3 regions of the Paenibacillus sp. LC231 genome follow, and region 3 is predicted to be linked to each of the others. Evidence: riboswitches for the same ligand, from Rfam matches in the RefSeq annotation. Region 3 holds a riboswitch; each other region holds the start of a gene.
The links. A riboswitch is a leader RNA that binds a small molecule or an ion and turns the genes downstream of it on or off. The one in region 3 is predicted to bind cyclic di-AMP.
Positions count from the first base shown of each region.

Region 1: another riboswitch for cyclic di-AMP. It lies ahead of AK95_RS23925 (TrkH family potassium uptake protein); the one in region 3 lies ahead of AK95_RS16945 (3D domain-containing protein).
Region 2: another riboswitch for cyclic di-AMP. It lies ahead of AK95_RS21710 (C40 family peptidase); the one in region 3 lies ahead of AK95_RS16945 (3D domain-containing protein).

Region 1 is NZ_JFOM01000044.1:66,228-72,344, forward strand. Features, by position in the region: gene AK95_RS23920 (CPBP family intramembrane glutamic endopeptidase) at 1-1,409, opposite strand, end outside; cyclic di-AMP (ydaO/yuaA leader) riboswitch at 1,701-1,845, shown strand; gene AK95_RS23925 (TrkH family potassium uptake protein) at 1,911-3,251, shown strand; gene AK95_RS23930 (potassium channel family protein) at 3,268-3,942, shown strand; gene AK95_RS23935 (LysR family transcriptional regulator) at 3,979-4,896, opposite strand; gene AK95_RS23940 (succinate dehydrogenase cytochrome b558 subunit) at 5,245-5,913, shown strand; gene sdhA (succinate dehydrogenase flavoprotein subunit) at 5,930-6,117, shown strand, end outside.
Region 2 is NZ_JFOM01000037.1:124,846-130,962, forward strand. Features, by position in the region: gene AK95_RS21695 (heavy metal translocating P-type ATPase) at 1-2,010, opposite strand, end outside; gene AK95_RS21700 (ArsR/SmtB family transcription factor) at 2,193-2,567, opposite strand; gene AK95_RS21705 (flavin-containing monooxygenase) at 2,696-3,733, opposite strand; gene AK95_RS21710 (C40 family peptidase) at 3,998-4,474, opposite strand; cyclic di-AMP (ydaO/yuaA leader) riboswitch at 4,478-4,611, opposite strand; gene lgt (prolipoprotein diacylglyceryl transferase) at 4,865-5,770, opposite strand.
Region 3 is NZ_JFOM01000024.1:47,349-53,465, reverse strand. Features, by position in the region: gene AK95_RS16960 (AbrB/MazE/SpoVT family DNA-binding domain-containing protein) at 74-328, opposite strand; gene AK95_RS16955 (HD domain-containing protein) at 652-1,941, shown strand; gene AK95_RS16950 (TatD family hydrolase) at 2,039-2,803, shown strand; cyclic di-AMP (ydaO/yuaA leader) riboswitch at 3,009-3,223, shown strand; gene AK95_RS16945 (3D domain-containing protein) at 3,495-4,682, shown strand; gene rnmV (ribonuclease M5) at 4,868-5,419, shown strand; gene rsmA (16S rRNA (adenine(1518)-N(6)/adenine(1519)-N(6))-dimethyltransferase RsmA) at 5,416-6,117, shown strand, end outside.

The DNA.
Region 1 (6,117 bases), on a different contig from region 3:
ATCGGATAGAGTGTATGCCCGAGCGCCCAGATGATCGAGGTGATCAAACTGGCCACGAACGTATTGCGCACAATCTTTTTCAGCATTTTGATCCCGAACAGCCGATAGACGGCCTCCTCGGATATGCCGGCCAGCCAAGCCATCAGCGGAAACAGCCAAGGATAGAGCATGTTATAAGGCGACTGTGTGGCATCCGTGGTGGACCATGTATTCAAGGTTAGCCCCAGAACGACAAAGATAATGGATTGGACCCCAAGCAGGATGAAAGCCCACATATACCCCAGCTTCATGCTGTCCAGCACATAATGACCGTATCCGGGTTCTTTGGCGCGCGGCCATGGATTGAGCCCGTCTTCTTTGAGCCATAGCCCGCTCCCCCCGACAAGGGAGAAGTAGAGCAGAGCTGAGAAGATGAGCGAATAGACCGCATAGAAAATCATCATCCCGAGTATGCCGGTTTGCGACATCCCCTCGGATTTGAAAACGGGAATCAGATTGTACGTATTCAGCATCTGAATGACAAACAGCAGCGCCGATAGGAACAGGCCGCGCTTAAACGACGTGTAGGCTCTGGTCTTCACGCTGTACACAATCGCAAGTATGCCAAGGATGAGGGTGAACAGGCCATACCCTGCGAGCGTCAGCAGCGTGGCATCTTGGGTCTGCTTGTTGACATAGGCGGAATGGGCGGCCGGGACCGAAAAAGATGGCTCATAGGAGCGTAATTTCCCCTGCTCGAAGGTGAAACGGTGCTCCAATCTGGAATCGCCGATCTTGGATTCCGGATCCACATACCGGAGCCGGGGTTCCCCTTCCCGGGTAACCAGCTCCAGTTGCGAAGGATCATAGCCCGCTCGCTGGAGCCAAGGCTCAGCGAGAGCCTGCTTCTCGGCTAATGACATGCCGTCCTCGACGACAAGCAGCATCTGCCTTTGTACATCGCCCTTGTTCAGCTCAATCCGGTCATAGCTGGAGCGGGTGTAATCGTATGAGAAGCCAACGATGCCTGAATTTTGCATGTGCACGTCCACATTGAGGGCATCGCCGCCCGGCTCGCTGAAGCGAACGCGGTATACGTCATAGGGATATTTGGCTTCATAGGTTTTGTTGTATTCCGAAAGTCTTTTTTCCTTCGCCAGATATCCGTAAAGTTCCGATTTGGATTGATATGTAACCAGCGTGTCATCCGTTTTTGCAGCCGTAAACTGCAAAAACTCCTGAGCAAAGCTTGAAGCCGCTTGCCGAGCCTGCTCCTTGGATATGATATTCGGAGATGCCATCTCGGTAGAATCCGAATTCGTCGACGGAAACACCTGAAATAATAGGAACAGAATCAGGCCGACTGCGGCAGGCGCGATGAGCTGCTTCAGATTGGGCTTCAGCTTCAAGGGCTCTCTTGCACGATTCATGAAATTCCTCCTCTAAGAAAGTTGATACTCCCACTGGTATTCGATATGCCTGATTAAGAACGCATAGAGTCAATATAACATAGTTATGAAAGTCATAAGCAGCTTATCCCAATATCCGGAATAATGAAACAAATCGATGAAAATGAATGAAAGGTTTCGAAAACGTTAGAGAACCCTATGCTTGTATTCTTGAATATGCCCAATTCGCGCTCTTTTAAAGATTTTTTGGGTGAAAAACGGCATTGGGTTACGTACCGGATTGCGTTATAATCACATCATGCTTCAAGGAACCGAATATTCCAGCCGAATTTCGTACTGAAAATGGGGGAACCATGTAATTGGGGTGAATTTCATTATTTCCAGAATAATGAATAGGGCGACCTGTGAAAATGCCCGAATCCGTCAGCTAACCTCGTAGGCTGCAGCACAGGAACCAGACCGTAAAGGGCACTGCGTTTTCCAGTGTCTTTTTTTCTTGATTTTTTTTAAGAAGGTGACCGATTGAACTCTAAATTGAACTGGCTCAGGTTGTCTCCGCCGCAGATTCTCGTGCTTGGTTTCGCGGCTATTATTTTCATCGGGACGGCGCTGTTAATGCTGCCGATATCCACAAGTACAGGTGAACCGCTGGAATTTATCGATGCCTTGTTCACTTCGACATCGGCAACTTGCGTAACGGGTCTGGTTGTGGTGGATACAGGAACGACATTCAGCTCCTTCGGAGAGATCGTGATCATGCTGCTGATTCAGATCGGCGGGCTCGGATTCATGACGATGGCCACTTTGTTTGCCTTGGCTCTCAAAAGGCGCATATCGCTCAAGGATCGCCTCATTCTGCAGGAAGCGATGAATCAGTCCTCGATGGAAGGAATCGTAAGGCTGATTCGCAGAGTGCTCCTGTACTCCCTGATCATCGAGGCCTGCGGTGCCTTGATTCTGTCGATCCGCTGGGCGTTTGATATGCCGATCGGCCAAGCGATTTATTATGGCGTTTTTCATGCGGTCACGATGTTTAACAACGCCGGTTTCGATTTGTTTGGCGATTTTCGGAGTTTGACCGGTTATGTCTATGATCCTGTAGTCAACGTTGTCGTGATGTTTTTGATTGTCTCGGGCGGCATCGGTTTTATCGTATTATCCGATCTGATTGATTTCCGGAAACAGCGGAGACTTTCCTTGCACTCCAAAGTAGTGCTCACCATGACGGCTACCTTGCTGCTGGTTGGATTTATCGTCATTCTTATTTTTGAATTCACCAATCCGAGGACGCTCGGCTCCCTGAATTGGGGCGGAAAATTCTTCGGCGCGTTATTCCAATCCGTAACGCCGCGTACAGCTGGCGCGAATACTATAGATATTACGGGGCTTAGACAGGCCACGCAATTTTTTATCGTTATTCTGATGTTTATCGGAGCATCCCCAGGTTCAACCGGGGGTGGTATCAAAACAACAACCTTCACCATTATGGTGGGGGCGGTCATCGCCATGATGCGCGGGCGTGAAGACATCGTCATGTTCCGTTATCGCCTGGCCCAGGAGCGTGTGCTGAAGGCACTGACCATTGCATTACTGGCACTGCTGCTCGTTCTAACCGTATCGATGATTCTGTCGACGACAGAGGAAGGGGATTTCCTGGAGATTCTATTCGAAACGACGTCCGCTTTCGGTACGGTGGGTCTATCCATGGGCTTAACGCCTGATCTGACGGTGTTCGGGAAGGTTTTGATCAGCATTACGATGTTTGCAGGGCGATTGGGGCCTTTGACGCTTGCTTATGCACTGGGGCCGAAAAAGGGTAAAGAATTATATCGTCATCCGGAAGGCAAAATGATTATTGGATAAGGAGTACTGGAGAGACATGAAACCAAAGCAATTTGCAATCATCGGTTTGGGACGATTTGGCGCCAGCCTGGCGCTTGAACTGATGGAACAGGGATATGAGGTGCTCGGCATCGACCGAAATGAAGAGGTTGTCGAGGATATGAGCGAGCTGCTGACACACACGGTGGTAGCGGATGCTACCGATGAAGAGGTGCTTAAATCGCTCGGTATCCGTAACTTCGATTGCGGCATTGTTGCGATCGGAAACGATATTCAGATGAGCATCTTATCCGCCATCTTGTTGAAAGAGCTTGGTGTCGCCATGGTCGTTGCCAAGGCGATTTCGGTGCTGCACGGCCGGGCGCTGGAGAAGCTGGGCGTCGACCGGGTGATCTTTCCGGAACGGGATATGGGGATCCGGGTCGCTCACCAGCTTGTCACGCCCAATCTGCTTGACTATATCGAATTATCCAAGGACTATCTGATTGTGGAGATGACGGTCACGGACTGCATGGACGGAAAAACGCTTAGCGAGCTCAATACGAGGGTTCGTTACGGTGTCAGCGTGGTGGCCCTGAATAAACAATCCGGCATCATCGTAGCGCCGACAGCCATGGACGTGGTGAACTCCGGCGACATTATGGTCGTTATCGGTTCGAATGATAATGTGGATCGCTTTGAGTCTGAGGTCGTGAATATGCTCGAAAAATAAATATAGAAGAAAAAAACCTGACGGTCATGCATATCGTCAGGTTTTCTTGGTTTTATCCTCCTCCAGCTTACGGAACAGAATTTCCGTTTCGTCAATCCAGCGGCTGGCTGCCTTGCTTAAATCCGAGGCTTGGCCGTAGATCAGCGAAGTCGTCCGCCGGGTTTCGATGAGTGCCGGAATATGAATGTCGACAAGCCCGTTATCGGATAACAGCTGCGGCCTGAGATAGGATTTGGGCAGAAGCGCGGCCGCCTTGCAGGTCGGGATGAGCCTGACGATCGCTTCGAAGGAGTCGATCTCCATGCGGATATCCGGCATAATGCCCCAGCGGTGGAACAGGTCATCCGTCAGCTTGCGATACCAGGTTCCAGTCGAGAAAATGATCATCGGCAAGCCTTGGAGCTGCTCGATTCCAACATCGTCGAGCTCCGCCAGCGGATGTGAAGATGGGATGACAAGCTCCAGATGGTCATCAAACAACGGGATGCAGTTTAATCCGGGCTGGTTGATGGAGGAGGCGACAATGCCGACATCGACGCGTTTATCTCTTACATAAGAAACGATTTCATGGGTCTTGCCGGTAATCAGCTTGATTTCGGCCGCGGGATGTCGCTCCATGAATGCGTTAACGAGCGGGGGCAAGGTCGTCTGAAGGGTGGTCAGGCTGGCCCCCAAGTTGATCGAGATCTGATCCCCCTCCCGGTAATGGGCTAACGTCTGCATGAATTTGATCTGCTGCTGCCGCTGCTCCAGGGCAAAGGTGTAGACAATCTGTCCGATGGAGGTAAGCTCCAGCCGTTTGCCCCGGCGGTTGAACAGCTGCAGCCCGAGCTGGTCCTCCAGCTTGGCTATTTTCCGGGACAGGGCCGGCTGGGACAAGTTAAGCAGCTTGGAGGCCTGGTTTATGCTGGATTGCTCTACAACGACGGCGAACATGTCCAGTTCTTCGAACATGGAATTCCTCCTATATAAAATAGACATGCGTGCAAAACATTGCTTATGCGTATAGATTATAACGATTAATAATTATATTGCAATTCCATTATAAGAAAAAAAGGAGTAACATGAAACATGACACAAGTTGTTCACACGATTGCCGAAATCGGCAGCTTTTTGTCGTTGCAACGGTTTAATGCTAGTTCATAAAGGTCGGTTTAGATGCCGAGTGGCTTCCTGATTCACTTCGTAATCCAAAGTGGGCCTTGTGAACAACCTCTTTAGGACAGGGTAAGTGTAATTGTTCTGAAAATAGGAAAGATTGAAAATGAAAACGCTGCACATTGGAAAGGGGAACGTCAACTGATGAAAGGGTATTATTCCAGAAAGCTGCATTCTTTACTCGGTGTCATACCGCTTGGGGCATTTTTGCTCAGCCATATGATTTCCAACTTTAAGGCTTTCGAGGGTGGAAAGGAAGGCTTCGCAAGCGCGGTCCATTTTTTGAACAGCATGCCGCTGGTATTTTTCCTCGAGCTGTTCCTGATCTGGCTGCCACTGCTATATCACGGCGTCTACGGGTTATACATTGCTTACCAGGCGAATAACAACGTGGGCAATTACAACTATGAACGGAACATCCGCTTTACCATCCAACGGATCACCGGCGTTATTACGTTCGTTTTTGTTATCTGGCATATGTACGATACGCGTTTCCAAATCATGATCGGCAAAATCACGCATGACGATTTGGGCGCCACGATGCACGGCATCATGAACAATCCGGTTCTGTTTGCTCTGTACGTCATCGGCGTTGTTTCCGCAACCTTCCACTTCGCTAACGGCCTGTGGGCGTTCCTCGTCAGCTGGGGCATTACCGTCGGTCCGCGCGCGCAGAAGGTATCCACTTACATCTGCATGGGCTTGTTCGTATTGATGAGCGTGCTGTTTGTTCTTGCTATGACAGCATTCCGCGGCTCCGAATTCCAGGCGGCGACGGCAGCGATCGATGTAGTTAAGACAGTCTTAAGTTAAGGGGAGTGAACGAAAAATGGCATCTAATATTATTGTAGTGGGCGGCGGCCTCGCCGGGCTGATGGCAACCATCAAAGCGGCAGAAGCAGGAGCTCACGTTCATCTATTCTCACTTGTACCTGTTAAACGCTCTCACTCCGTGTGTGCGCAAGGCGGCATCAATGGCGCCGTGAATACGAAAGGTGAGGGTGACTCTCCTTGGGA
Region 2 (6,117 bases), on a different contig from region 3:
TCGGGTTCTCTTCGCAATACGAATGGCGGATGAAATCTTGGATGGTTCGTCTGTCATAATAACGATGTCAGCAGCCTCAATGGCCGCATCTGAACCGAGTCCACCCATTGCAATTCCCACATCCGCTCTAGCTAATACAGGTGTATCGTTAATACCATCTCCAACGAATATGATTTTCTCTTTTGATGTTTTCTGTTGATCCAGCTTTTCAATTTCTTCTACTTTATGCTGTGGAAGCAGTTCAGCATGTACCTCATCTAATCCGAGTTTGCGTCCCACAGCTTCTCCTACAGTTTTGGAGTCCCCGGTTAGCATAACCGTCTTCTTAATGCCCAGTTCCTTCAATGAGCGAATAGCTTCTGCAGAATCCTCTTTCACCTCATCCGAAATGACAATATACCCTGCATATTCTCGATCAATACTAATGTGTACGATAGTACCTAAATCTTCAGGTTGATCAAATGGAATTTGCTCTCTCTTCATTAATTTCGCATTACCGGCCAAGACTTCTTTTCCACTGACCTTTACTTGAATGCCATGACCAGATATCTCGTTGTATCCTTCCAATTCTTCTTCACGTGTTTCCTGAGCGTATGCTGCTCTTATTGATTCTGCAATCGGGTGGGTAGAGTGCATTTCGGCGTAAGCCGCATATTTGAGCAACTCGTCTCTAGAAATCTCGCCCATGGGATGGATGTTGGTTACCGTAAATGCTCCTTTTGTAAGGGTCCCCGTCTTATCAAAAACAACGTATTTGACATCATTAAGAGCTTCGAGATAATTACTTCCTTTAACCAATACCCCTTTTTTCGAAGCAGCTCCAATACCACCAAAAAATCCGAGCGGAATCGAAACAACTAAAGCGCAAGGACATGAAATAACTAAGAATACTAAAGCACGATAAATCCAATCAGTGAATGTGGCTCCACTTATAATAAGAGGAGGTAGCACAGCGAGCAATACCGCAATAATGACTACCACTGGTGTATAATAGCGGGCAAACTTTGTTATGAAATTTTCTGTTGGTGCTTTTTTACTGCTGGCATTCTGAACTAGATCCAGAATTTTTGAAACTGTAGATTCACCAAAATCCTTGGCCACCTCTACCGTTAACACACCATTCTTATTAATAAATCCACTCAGAACATCTTGACCTGGTTCCACTTCTCTTGGAACCGATTCACCAGTTAATGCAGAGGTATCCACCGCTGACATCCCTTCAATGACCTTACCATCCAAAGGTACCCTTTCGCCTGGCTTTACGACAATATAGTCACCGATTTTAACTTCTTCCGGAGATACACGTTTTGTATCGCTACCCATTTTAAGGTTTGCATAGTCAGGGCGAATATCTAAAAGAGCACTGATGGACTTTCTAGAACGATTTACAGCGATCCCTTGGAACATCTCCCCAACCTGATAGAACAACATCACGGCGACACCTTCAGGGTATTCCTGAATGGCGAAAGCACCAAGTGTTGCTATCGTCATAAGGAAGTTTTCATCAAAAACCTGGCCGCGAACAATATTTCTAGCTGCCCGAAAGACAATATCTCCACCTATAACAATGTAAGCTACTGCAAACAGTGCAAATTCTAAATAACCGGAGAAAGAAGAAAATAAGCCAACCGCAGCAATAGCGGTACCAAACAATAAACGAATTAACATCCGTTTCGTATTTTCATTTCCATGTTCATGAGAATGTCCGTGATCATCTTCATGACCGTGACTGTCCTCTGAATGTAAGGCCCCTGCTGCAGATTTGTTCTTTTCAATTACTCGGATATGAGGCTCTAGTGTTTTCACTTTCTCCTTGGCTTTCGATACAATGTTTTCAACCTGTCCGTTCGCAGTTTCCATCGTTAGTGTCTTCGTTACAAAATTAACGGAACAGGAACTTACACCTTCAATTTTCTTAACACCATTTTCGATTTTCATTGCACAATTAGCACAATCTAATCCTTCTAATATCAATTCTTTTTTAACCCTTTGTTGTTGAGCTTCCATCATATAATCTCCTTTCCACCAACCTTGCCGTACACACATGAACAATTATTCATATGTTATTTAAACTCATTATATTCAAATGAAAACTTAGTTGTCAATTATTTCGTACATTCTCCTCTAAATTAGGTGAAGACTTCTAAACACATCAAAAAAAGCACCAGCAGCTGACTGCGGGTGCTTTCATGTTATTCTCCATGCATTGTATGTTGTAGGGTTTGTGTAAAAATCTGCTCGATGTGCGTATCATCCAATGAATAAAACACCGTCTTGCCCACTTTACGACGTTTTACGATCCTCATATTACGAAGGTATCGCAGTTGATGCGAGATCGCTGACTGTCCCATCTCGAGTAATACAGAGAGATCATGGACACATAATTCTTTCTGCAATAAAGCATTGATCAATTTAACCCGAGTAGGATCACTGAAGGCTTTAAACCAGTCTGCCACTTGAACAGCTGCTTGCTCATCAATCATTTCGGCCTTAACTTGTTTTAAATCAGCCTCTGATCCAAAGCATGATGTGTCACAATCTTCAATCAAGGGATCCTTCTGCTCCATTTTCGTAATCACCATCCTATTTACCATTACCACTTATTTTATAGCAAAGGCACAAAAAACGAAAGGATTACGATTAACAATCCGAATTTTGTCAGAAGAAAAAGTCTCGAACGACTTCTACCCTATTTTTATTCTCTCAGTAGATAATCAACAATACGCTTAGCATCATACTTCACCCATCCAAGCAGCGCTGACCCTCTTGATGTTTGCCACGGTAATCCAACAAAGTAGAGTCCTTTTACAACGGATACACCTTCCATATGATCAATATGCCCATCTTTAAATGCCGCTTCTATATCTATCCAGTGATCATCACGTTTAAAACCTGTAGCCCAGATAATGTTGTCGATATGTATGGGAGATTCTTCGTTCTGAAAATACACCGTTTGATCTACTATCTTTTCCGTCCTTGCATGAAGTTGTATCCTTCCTTGTTGAATGAGCAGCTTTAACTCTTTTCCATAAATCTGTTCTGGCATTGCATGCAACCATTTACCTAACGTACTTTTGCGGTTTGCTGTTAAAAAGCCCACCTTGTCGAAATACCAAAAAATACTCTTCCCGAAAATATGTAACGGTTTATACTGGATCTCACCGCTTGCAGACAGATGCACATCAAAATCATCTGCCAACTCACTGGCAATTTGGGCCCCAGAGTTTCCTGCACCTACAACAAGAACACCCCCTTCCTTGAGATGGTTCTTATTTCGATATTCAGAAGAATGTAATTGTATAACTGCATCACCAAGCTTGTCATGAAAGGAAGGAACTAGTGGCTTCTGAAAAGGACCGGTGGCTACTATAACTTTTTTTGATCTAAACGTACCCTTCGTTGTGGAGACTTCAAAGATTCCATTGTTCATGGTTAATGATGTAACTTGTGTATTGCTTTGAACAGGAAGTTCTAAACGCTTCGCATAATTTTTCAAATAATCGGCAACCTCATTTTTATGTGGTAAACCTTGAGGATCACCTTGAAAGGGAGCACCAGGTAAACTATTATACATTCTTGGCGTAAACAGATGAAGAGAATCATAGCGGTCTCTCCATGAATCACCAACCTCCCTGTGACCATCAAGGATGAGGAAATTCACTGAATTTTGTTTGAGATAGTAAGCAGCCGCAAGCCCGGCCTGACCTCCACCGATGACAATAGTATCTAACATATAAATATCATACCTCCTATAATATTTTTACTTAAAGTATCATATGAGCATTTATTCATCAATAATGAATATCTCAATATTGAGTATCGGCAGAAATGTAGATCTTCTATATAGGCATCAAGTATTTGGTGTTTTGTACACTTAATTATAAGTACAAACGTATGTCTAAGAAGGAAACACGATTGCAAACCTATGAGGGTAACATTGAATTGAAATCATAAAACAAGCCCTTCATTTATGAAGGGCTTGTTCATTTTAATTATTTCAGTTGTAACTTCCGACCATCATCATGTAACTTTTTTGACTAATGGTTCTTCTTGCAGTTACATAACGTTGTTTGTAATAGGTTTCTGACAGTTTACTTATCCTTACACCCTTACTACTGGACGAATGTGCAAATTGACCATTGCCAATATAGATTCCAGCATGAGAAATTCCCCTGCCACTCGTATTAAAAAAAACTAAGTCACCCGGTCTCAGATTAGCTTTTGAGACTGGAGTACCCACTTTGGCCTGAGCACTCGATGTACGTGGCAAATCTAAGTTGAATTTATCAAAAATGTAAAGAATAAAGCCGGAGCAATCGAAACCACTTGAAGTTGTACCTCCCCATTTATAGGGTGTTCCAACGACTTTACTTACTTCAGTAGTCAACTTAGGTTGATTATCTGCAAACGCACTGGCTGCTCCCGAAGATAATATAATGGCAGACCCTAACAACGACAGTAAAATTTTCTTCAAGATTATTTCTCCCTTCGATGCCTACGGAGTTAGCTGAGGGTTCGGTAGAAGGATCCCTATACTCCCTTTACTACAAGAATAATTCACCCAAAAATGGTTCCCCCGTTTTCAAAAACGAAATTCGGCACAATTTATGAATTTTTTGTAACCCTACATAATGTAGTCCATTTTTTCTCGATTGTCAATCTTATCATTAGAATTCTTTCCCTCCTTAAATTAATGTTAAGATTTGTTCAAATCCCGTACCTATTGGACTTATATCAGGACATTATTCAAAAAGAATTCATTTTGAACGCAGAAGCAAATAAAACAATAGTGTAATACTTTTGCAGAGGTTCGAAATATAAATAGCAGTCGAACCAAGGTCGACTGCCTCTTATATTAAATTAATTAAGGTCTATTGCTGGCGATTGGGTCTGCATATCGTTCCTGATGTTTTCTAAACCTTCGGTTTGCAATAAGGCTTATGGCAATAAGGACAATCAAGACACTTAATAGCTGCGAAACACGAACAGTACCATAACTCATTTCGCCTTCGTGAAACAAAAGCCCCATCGGTGACCAAAGCAATTTCATCAACGCTGCAAGCCAGTTAGAGGCATACCAAGCTAAACTGTCGGTACGCAGTCCTTCGATAAAAAACCGTCCAATGGAATACCAAGTGAAATAAGTCAAAAATAATTCCCCTGAACGTAGAAAAGGCTGACGTCTCAACCATAAGAGCAACAACAAACCAACAAAATTCCATATGGACTCATACAGAAAGGTCGGATGATAATAGACACCCTCGATATTCATTTGATTGACAATAAAGTTAGGCAGATGTAATGTTGTTCTGAGAAAATCCTCAGATACTGGCCCTCCGTGAGCTTCTTGATTTATAAAATTTCCCCAACGCCCGATCAATTGTCCTATAATCAATCCCGGAGCACATAGATCTGCAATGCGCCAAAAATTATAGCCACGCAAACGAAAGAAAAAAATCATAGCCATAATCGCTCCGATTAAAGCTCCGTAAATGGCGATTCCACCATTCCATATTTTGAAAACGTCCCAGAAGTTATTGCGGTAATCTTCCCACTTGAATACGACATAGTAAGCTCTAGCCCCGACGATAGCGGATGGCACGCCTACAAGTACCATATCCAAAAAGAACCCCGGATGGATCTGATACCGTTTGCCTTCTTGTATAACAACGATAAGACCTATGAGTGCAGCTACGCTTAAAATAATCCCGTACCAGTATAATTGAATTGGCCCTAATCGAAATGCAATTGGATTAATCGCCTCGTACAAATCCTTTCACCTCAATCCCACATCGTTTGTAACCGATGTATTGAGTAGTTCATAATTAATTAAACACCCTATATTTACATAAGGAAGGCGATACACTTTGAACAATGATACTTTTCTTTCACTTCTCAAGCCTAGGATTATGATTTTAAGCTCACTGTTACTGTTTACTATGATTAGTATCGTTTTTCTGACGGATATCTATTTTATCGATTTCAACAATACCGTTCATTTGATAGCATATTATATCTGTCCGTTTGTCATCCATTTACTATTATCCCTTTTCGTGAAGAACAAAGTGTCCTGGTTACTTGGTGCAACGCTAACAACTATTATCTCATTAGTACTGA
Region 3 (6,117 bases):
AGGAAGGCACCAAGGAGATATGAAAAAGGTTAGAATTAACAAAATGTAATAATGCTATTATATACTAAAAATCTTAATTTGTCACAGGTGTAGGGATTTCCGAGATACATTCATGGCAAACAATTTTACCTTTGAAGTAAGTGACATTCTCAGCGTTACCACAGAAGATGCAGGCAGGCTCATATTTCTTAAGCATGATGCGTTCGCCGTCTACATAAATCTCCAATGCATCTTTCTCACCAATTCCGAGCGTACGGCGTAACTCAATTGGAATGACGACCCGTCCAAGCTCATCGACTTTCCTTACAATTCCTGTTGATTTCATCATAACTTATAAATGCCCCTCTCGCCATAATTTAAAAAAGTCATAATTCGACATAGTTCTAGTTTTTATGTTACTTATAGTACCAACGATTCCCAAAACAGTCAACCTATATTTTTGAAAAATCGGAACCTATTTACGAAAGTATAGTGAACAAAACCCTTGTATAGCAACGTAATTACCATAATCGAACCAATTTTTGCTGCGATTTTCTATTTGTCGATTTGGAAAGCGTAATTTTATCTTATTCGACATCGTTCGACATTAGATGTCAAAAGAAGTGTTTGTCGGCAAAAACCCAAATCAAAACGATAAGGAGTTGAGATGGAATGCATTCACCAATTTCGGAAGAAAAAGTGTTTAAGGATCCCGTCCATAATTATATTCATGTGCAAGACGATATCATATGGCGATTAATCGATACCCCGGAATTCCAGCGGCTCCGCCGGGTGAGACAGCTTGGGACTTCATTTCTGACCTTTCACGGGGCCGAACACAGCCGATTCTCCCATTCACTGGGAGTCTATGAAATTACGAGAAGAATCATCTCTCAATTCGAACGGAGAGGGTACTCCGATTGGCCTGCCGAGGAAAGGCAAGTTGCCCTCTGCGCGGCCCTGCTGCATGATTTGGGGCATGGGCCCTTTTCTCATTCTATAGAAGAAGCTTTTCATATGAATCACGAGGATTGGACATGCCGGATCCTGCTTGGAGATACTTGCGTCAATCAGGTACTGCGGGAGCTTGGAGCGGATTTCCCCGAGAAAGTGGCTTCGGTTATTAACAAAACCTACGACAAGCCGATTGTGATAAACCTGGTCACTAGTCCGCTGGATGCAGACCGGATGGATTATTTGTTAAGGGACGCCTATTATACGGGAGTCAATTACGGAACGATTGATATTGACCGGATCTTGCGGATGCTGCGGCCGTATCGGGATCGGGTCGTCGTGAAGGAATCGGGTATGCATGCCGTAGAGGATTACCTGATGTCAAGGTATCAGATGTACTGGCAGGTGTATTTTCATCCCGTCACCCGAAGCTCCGAAATCATCCTGCGCCAAATCTTCCGCCGGGCCAAGGAACTGCATGACCGTGGATATGGTTTCCGGTTCATGATCGAACCGCTTCCTGCGTTGTTTTCGGGGGATATCGGGGTGAATCAATATCTGCGCCTTGATGAAGCTCTGATCCAAACGGCCTTTCTGCAATGGACGGAGGAGGAAGATCCTCTTCTTAGCGAATTATGCGGCCGTTTCATGCACCGAAAGCTCTACAAATATGTAGAAATCGACAACATCGATCTGGAGACCATCGACGGGATACGCCACGCATTCAGTGCCGTGGGATTGCATCCGGAATATGACCTGGAGATTGATTTTCCAACGGATCTTCCTTATGATAAGGTTCATTCCGATATGCCGCTTAACGAGAAGCAAATCCTGCTTCTGGATCGGCATGATGAGCTGAAGGAAATCTCGGAGGTATCCGATATTGTACGCTCGATCAGCGGCATTCATAAAGGACGGTACCATCTTTATTATCCGGAGGAGAAGGTAAGTCCGCTGCTGCCTCAAATGCCGGAGAAGATAGCCAGTGTTTTCAAACAACAACATTAACCTAGGTGGAATACAGAAACGTTGGGTTTATTTGCAATTTACCCAGCTAATGGAAGATATACGACACAGAAACGACAGGAAGGAGAGTGTGGATTTTATGTTGTTCGACACGCACACTCATATGGATGCTCCCCAATTCGACGAAGACCGGGAAAAGGCAATCCAGCGGGCGCTCGAAGCCGGCGTGACCCGGATGATCAATATTGGATTTAACCGGGAGACGATTCCGACTACGATGAAGCTGGCAGAAACTTATGATTTTATATATGCAGCGGTAGGCTGGCATCCTGTAGACGCCATTACCATGGAGGATCATGACCTGGATTGGATCGCCTCTTTGTGTAGTCACGAGAAAGTGGTGGCTATAGGAGAGATCGGTTTGGACTATTATTGGGATACGTCTCCGAAAGAAGTTCAGCACCGAGTGCTTCGGCGCCAGATCGGACTGGCCCGGGAATTGAACATGCCGATTGTCATTCATAATCGGGATGCGCATGAAGATATCGTGAGAATTTTGCGCGAGGAAAAAGCCTCCGAGGTGGGCGGTGTCATGCATTCCTTCTCCGGAAGCTGGGAAACGGCCAAAATATGTCTCGATATGGGATTCCATATTTCGTTTGGCGGGCCGATTACCTTCAAAAATGCAAAGCAGCCCAAAGAGGTTTTGGCGCAGGTTCCGCTTGACCGATTATTGATCGAAACGGACTCCCCTTACCTAACACCTCATCCCTTCCGCGGGAAACGAAATGAGACTGCTTATGTAAAATTGGTGGCGGAGGCGGCAGCCGAAATTAAGGGGTTGTCCTATGAGGAATTGGCCCAAATTACCACCCAAAATGCGCTGGAACGATTTGGTATTTAACGAAAACGAGAGCAAAAGCGATGAAAAAGAGAGCATTTTCGATTAATTAAAGTTTTTTAATCAGAAAAGGCGTTGATATTACAATATTTTAACCTTTTACATGAGAAAATGTGGTTGAATGTTGCTTTACAACCTGCATACAAACAGGATATCATCTTTTCAGTGATAAGAAGCTGCGATGTGCAGATCGCGGCCGAATATTTCATGAACCGTCTCGCTTAATCTCCGAAATTCTGGGGAACGGGGGAACCGATACCGCCGTGCATACTGGTCTGAATGCGCGCAGCTGTATTTGATTTCTTTTTCGGGTCTTTGGGGTGAATTTGAAGGATCTCGCCATGAGCGGGTATCCGGATCTAGGGCGTCTCTCTTACGTCCGAACCCGACAGCTAACTCCGTAAGCGAAATAAGAGGGGAATTCTCGTGCATACCATTTCCATGATTCTAATCATCAGGAAGCCACGTTAGAGCCTCTAGTACTCTTTCAATGGCTTTCTTTTATTTTTGAATAATGGAGAGGGGATCATCATACTCTTGGTAAACAAGGGGTGGTGGTACATGGACGGAAAGACGGGAATTGACGCAGGGTGTAGATAGATAGCAGGGCGCCTTGTGAGAAAAATTGCTATAGTCACGTCAAATGCATTCATGCGTTTACCTAGACGGCGGGACTATGAAGGAGGATGGAATAGTGGGCATTTTTCAACCTGAAGAAACCCATGAATCACAATCATCCAGCATGTCTTACGCATTGAGATGGAAGCATGACAATTTGCGTCAACTGATGTTGCTCGGTGCCATGGGTGCCGTTACGGTATCACTTCTCATATCGTTGGTCGTACATGATCAGGCAGGCAAGGAAGTCCAGCTTGTCGTCGATGGTCGTGTCACCACAGTTGAAACACGTGGATCATTGCTGCAGGAATTGCTGGATGAGCAAGCGATCACGTTGAGTCCCCAGGATCAGATTTCGATGCCTTTAAACGGCGCGATCGAGGATGGAGACCGGATCATCATTGACCGGGCAATTCCAGTCAAAGTTACAGTAGGCAGCACAACCAAAACCATATTTACATCCCAGGATACGGTTGATCATGTACTTAAAGAGGCTGGTATTACGATCCAGGGTGAAGATATAGTACAACCGGCACAGAACACGAAGCTGACCAGCAATATGAATATCGATGTCGTTCGCGTCACGAAACAAAAAGTTAAGGAGACGGAGGATCGCAATTTCCGCGTGATCAAAACAGCCGACCCATCGCTTGAGAGAGGGGATAACCGCGTTATTCAGCGGGGCGAGCCTGGTCTCATGGTGAACCATTATGAGAAGGTCTACCACAATGGCAAGCTGGTTTCCAAGACGAAGGTCTCCCAAGAGATTGAACGCAGAACGAAGGATAAAATCATTGCCGTTGGCACGAAAAAAGTGGAGAAGCCTGTCATCGTCCAGGCGGCAGCCACCGATGTAAAGGCTAAACCGGCTAAATTGTCCGGCACGAAAAAAGTAACGACCGCCAAGGCAGTCGAGAACAATGTGGTTTCTCGGGCAGGCGTTGATTTTAAATACAGCAAGGTATTGAACAACGTGTCGATGACGGCGTATTCCGCTGAGCAGCAGGGAATCGGTACACGCACGGCATCCGGCACACGCGTTACAGAAGGACGCACCATCGCCGTTGATCCTAACATCATCCCGATCGGCTGGTGGGTCTATATCGAAGGCATTGGCTTCCGTCGTGCAGAAGATACGGGCGGTGCCATCAAAGGCAACAAAATCGATGTTTATTATGATTCACTGAAATCGGCCATAAATTTCGGCCGGAAGAGCGGCCGCACCGTTTACGTGATCGGTCCGGTTAAACCTGAATTGAACTAGACGCATGAATTCCAATTTACAATACCATTCTAATGCTATACTATTTAGCTTATAATATATAATGATGAAGAAGAGGGAATATTTCCTCTTCTTTTGTTTTGTTAAGAACGGAGTATATAGGGCTAAGATGGTAGAACCTAGAGGTTGTACAAGCCTGTTTTCTTGGGAAGGAAGAGAACAAACGCATGATTAAAGAAGTGATTGTTGTGGAAGGCAGAGACGATACCGTTGCCATTAAAAGGGCCGTAGAAGCGGATACGATTGAAACGGGCGGCTCAGCGATCAATAAACAAATCCTGAAACGCATAGCGCTTGCTCAGGAGCGCAGAGGCGTTATTATATTAACCGATCCTGACCATGCAGGGGAGCGGATCCGCAAAATTGTGGATCAGGGTGTCCCTGGCTGCAAGCATGCCTTTATTCCGGAAGCGGATGCTACCCGCAAAGGGGATATCGGCGTAGAGAATGCCTCGCCGGAAGCGATACGGCGTGCGCTGGAACGGGTCCATACCTCCTTTGAGGGCGGAGAGAGCCTGATCAGTCTGGAGGACATGCTGGAGGCTGGATTATCAGCCCATCCGGAGGCTGCTGCAAGGCGTATGACAATGGGAGACCTGCTCGGGATCGGATATTGCAACAGCAAGCAATTCCATAAACGATTGGCCATGTTTCAAATATCGCGGGAAGAATTTCTGGCCGCACTTGCACAGCTGGAAGAAGGGGGCGTAAGCCAATGAATCGGATCGAGGATATATCAACACCAAGACGGACGAAGGAGATCATCTCACGGCATGGATTCTCCTTCAAGAAGAGTCTGGGTCAAAACTTTCTCATCGATCAGAATATATTGTATAAAATCGTGGAGGCTGCAGGACTGGATGAAGATAAGGGAGCGCTTGAGATAGGGCCTGGGATCGGTGCGTTAACCGAGAAGCTGGCACAGACGGCAGGAACCGTCACCGCGGTCGAAATTGATCAGCGCCTGATTCCCATCCTGCGGGAGGTGCTGGAGCCCTATGAGAATGTGAAGGTGCATCATGGGGATGTCCTGAAGGTGGATCTTCATGAGCTGTTCCGTCAGGATTTTGCGGGCGTATCGAAGGTAAGTGTGGTTGCGAATCTGCCATATTATGTGACGACGCCGATTCTCATGAAGCTGCTGGAGGAGAAGCTGCCGCTGGAGAACATCGTGGTGATGATTCAGAAAGAAGTGGCAGAGCGGATGGCGGCCGCACCGGGAAGCAAGGATTACGGTAGCCTTAGCATTGCCGTTCAATATTACAGTGAGCCTAAGCTGGTCTGTATTGTGCCGCATACGGTGTTTATCCCGCAGCCGAATGTCGCTTCGGCCGTTATTCGCTTGGTGGTCCGGGAACAGCCTCCTGTCAACGTAGAAGATGAAAGCTTCTTCTTCGAGGTGGTCCAGGCCTCTTTC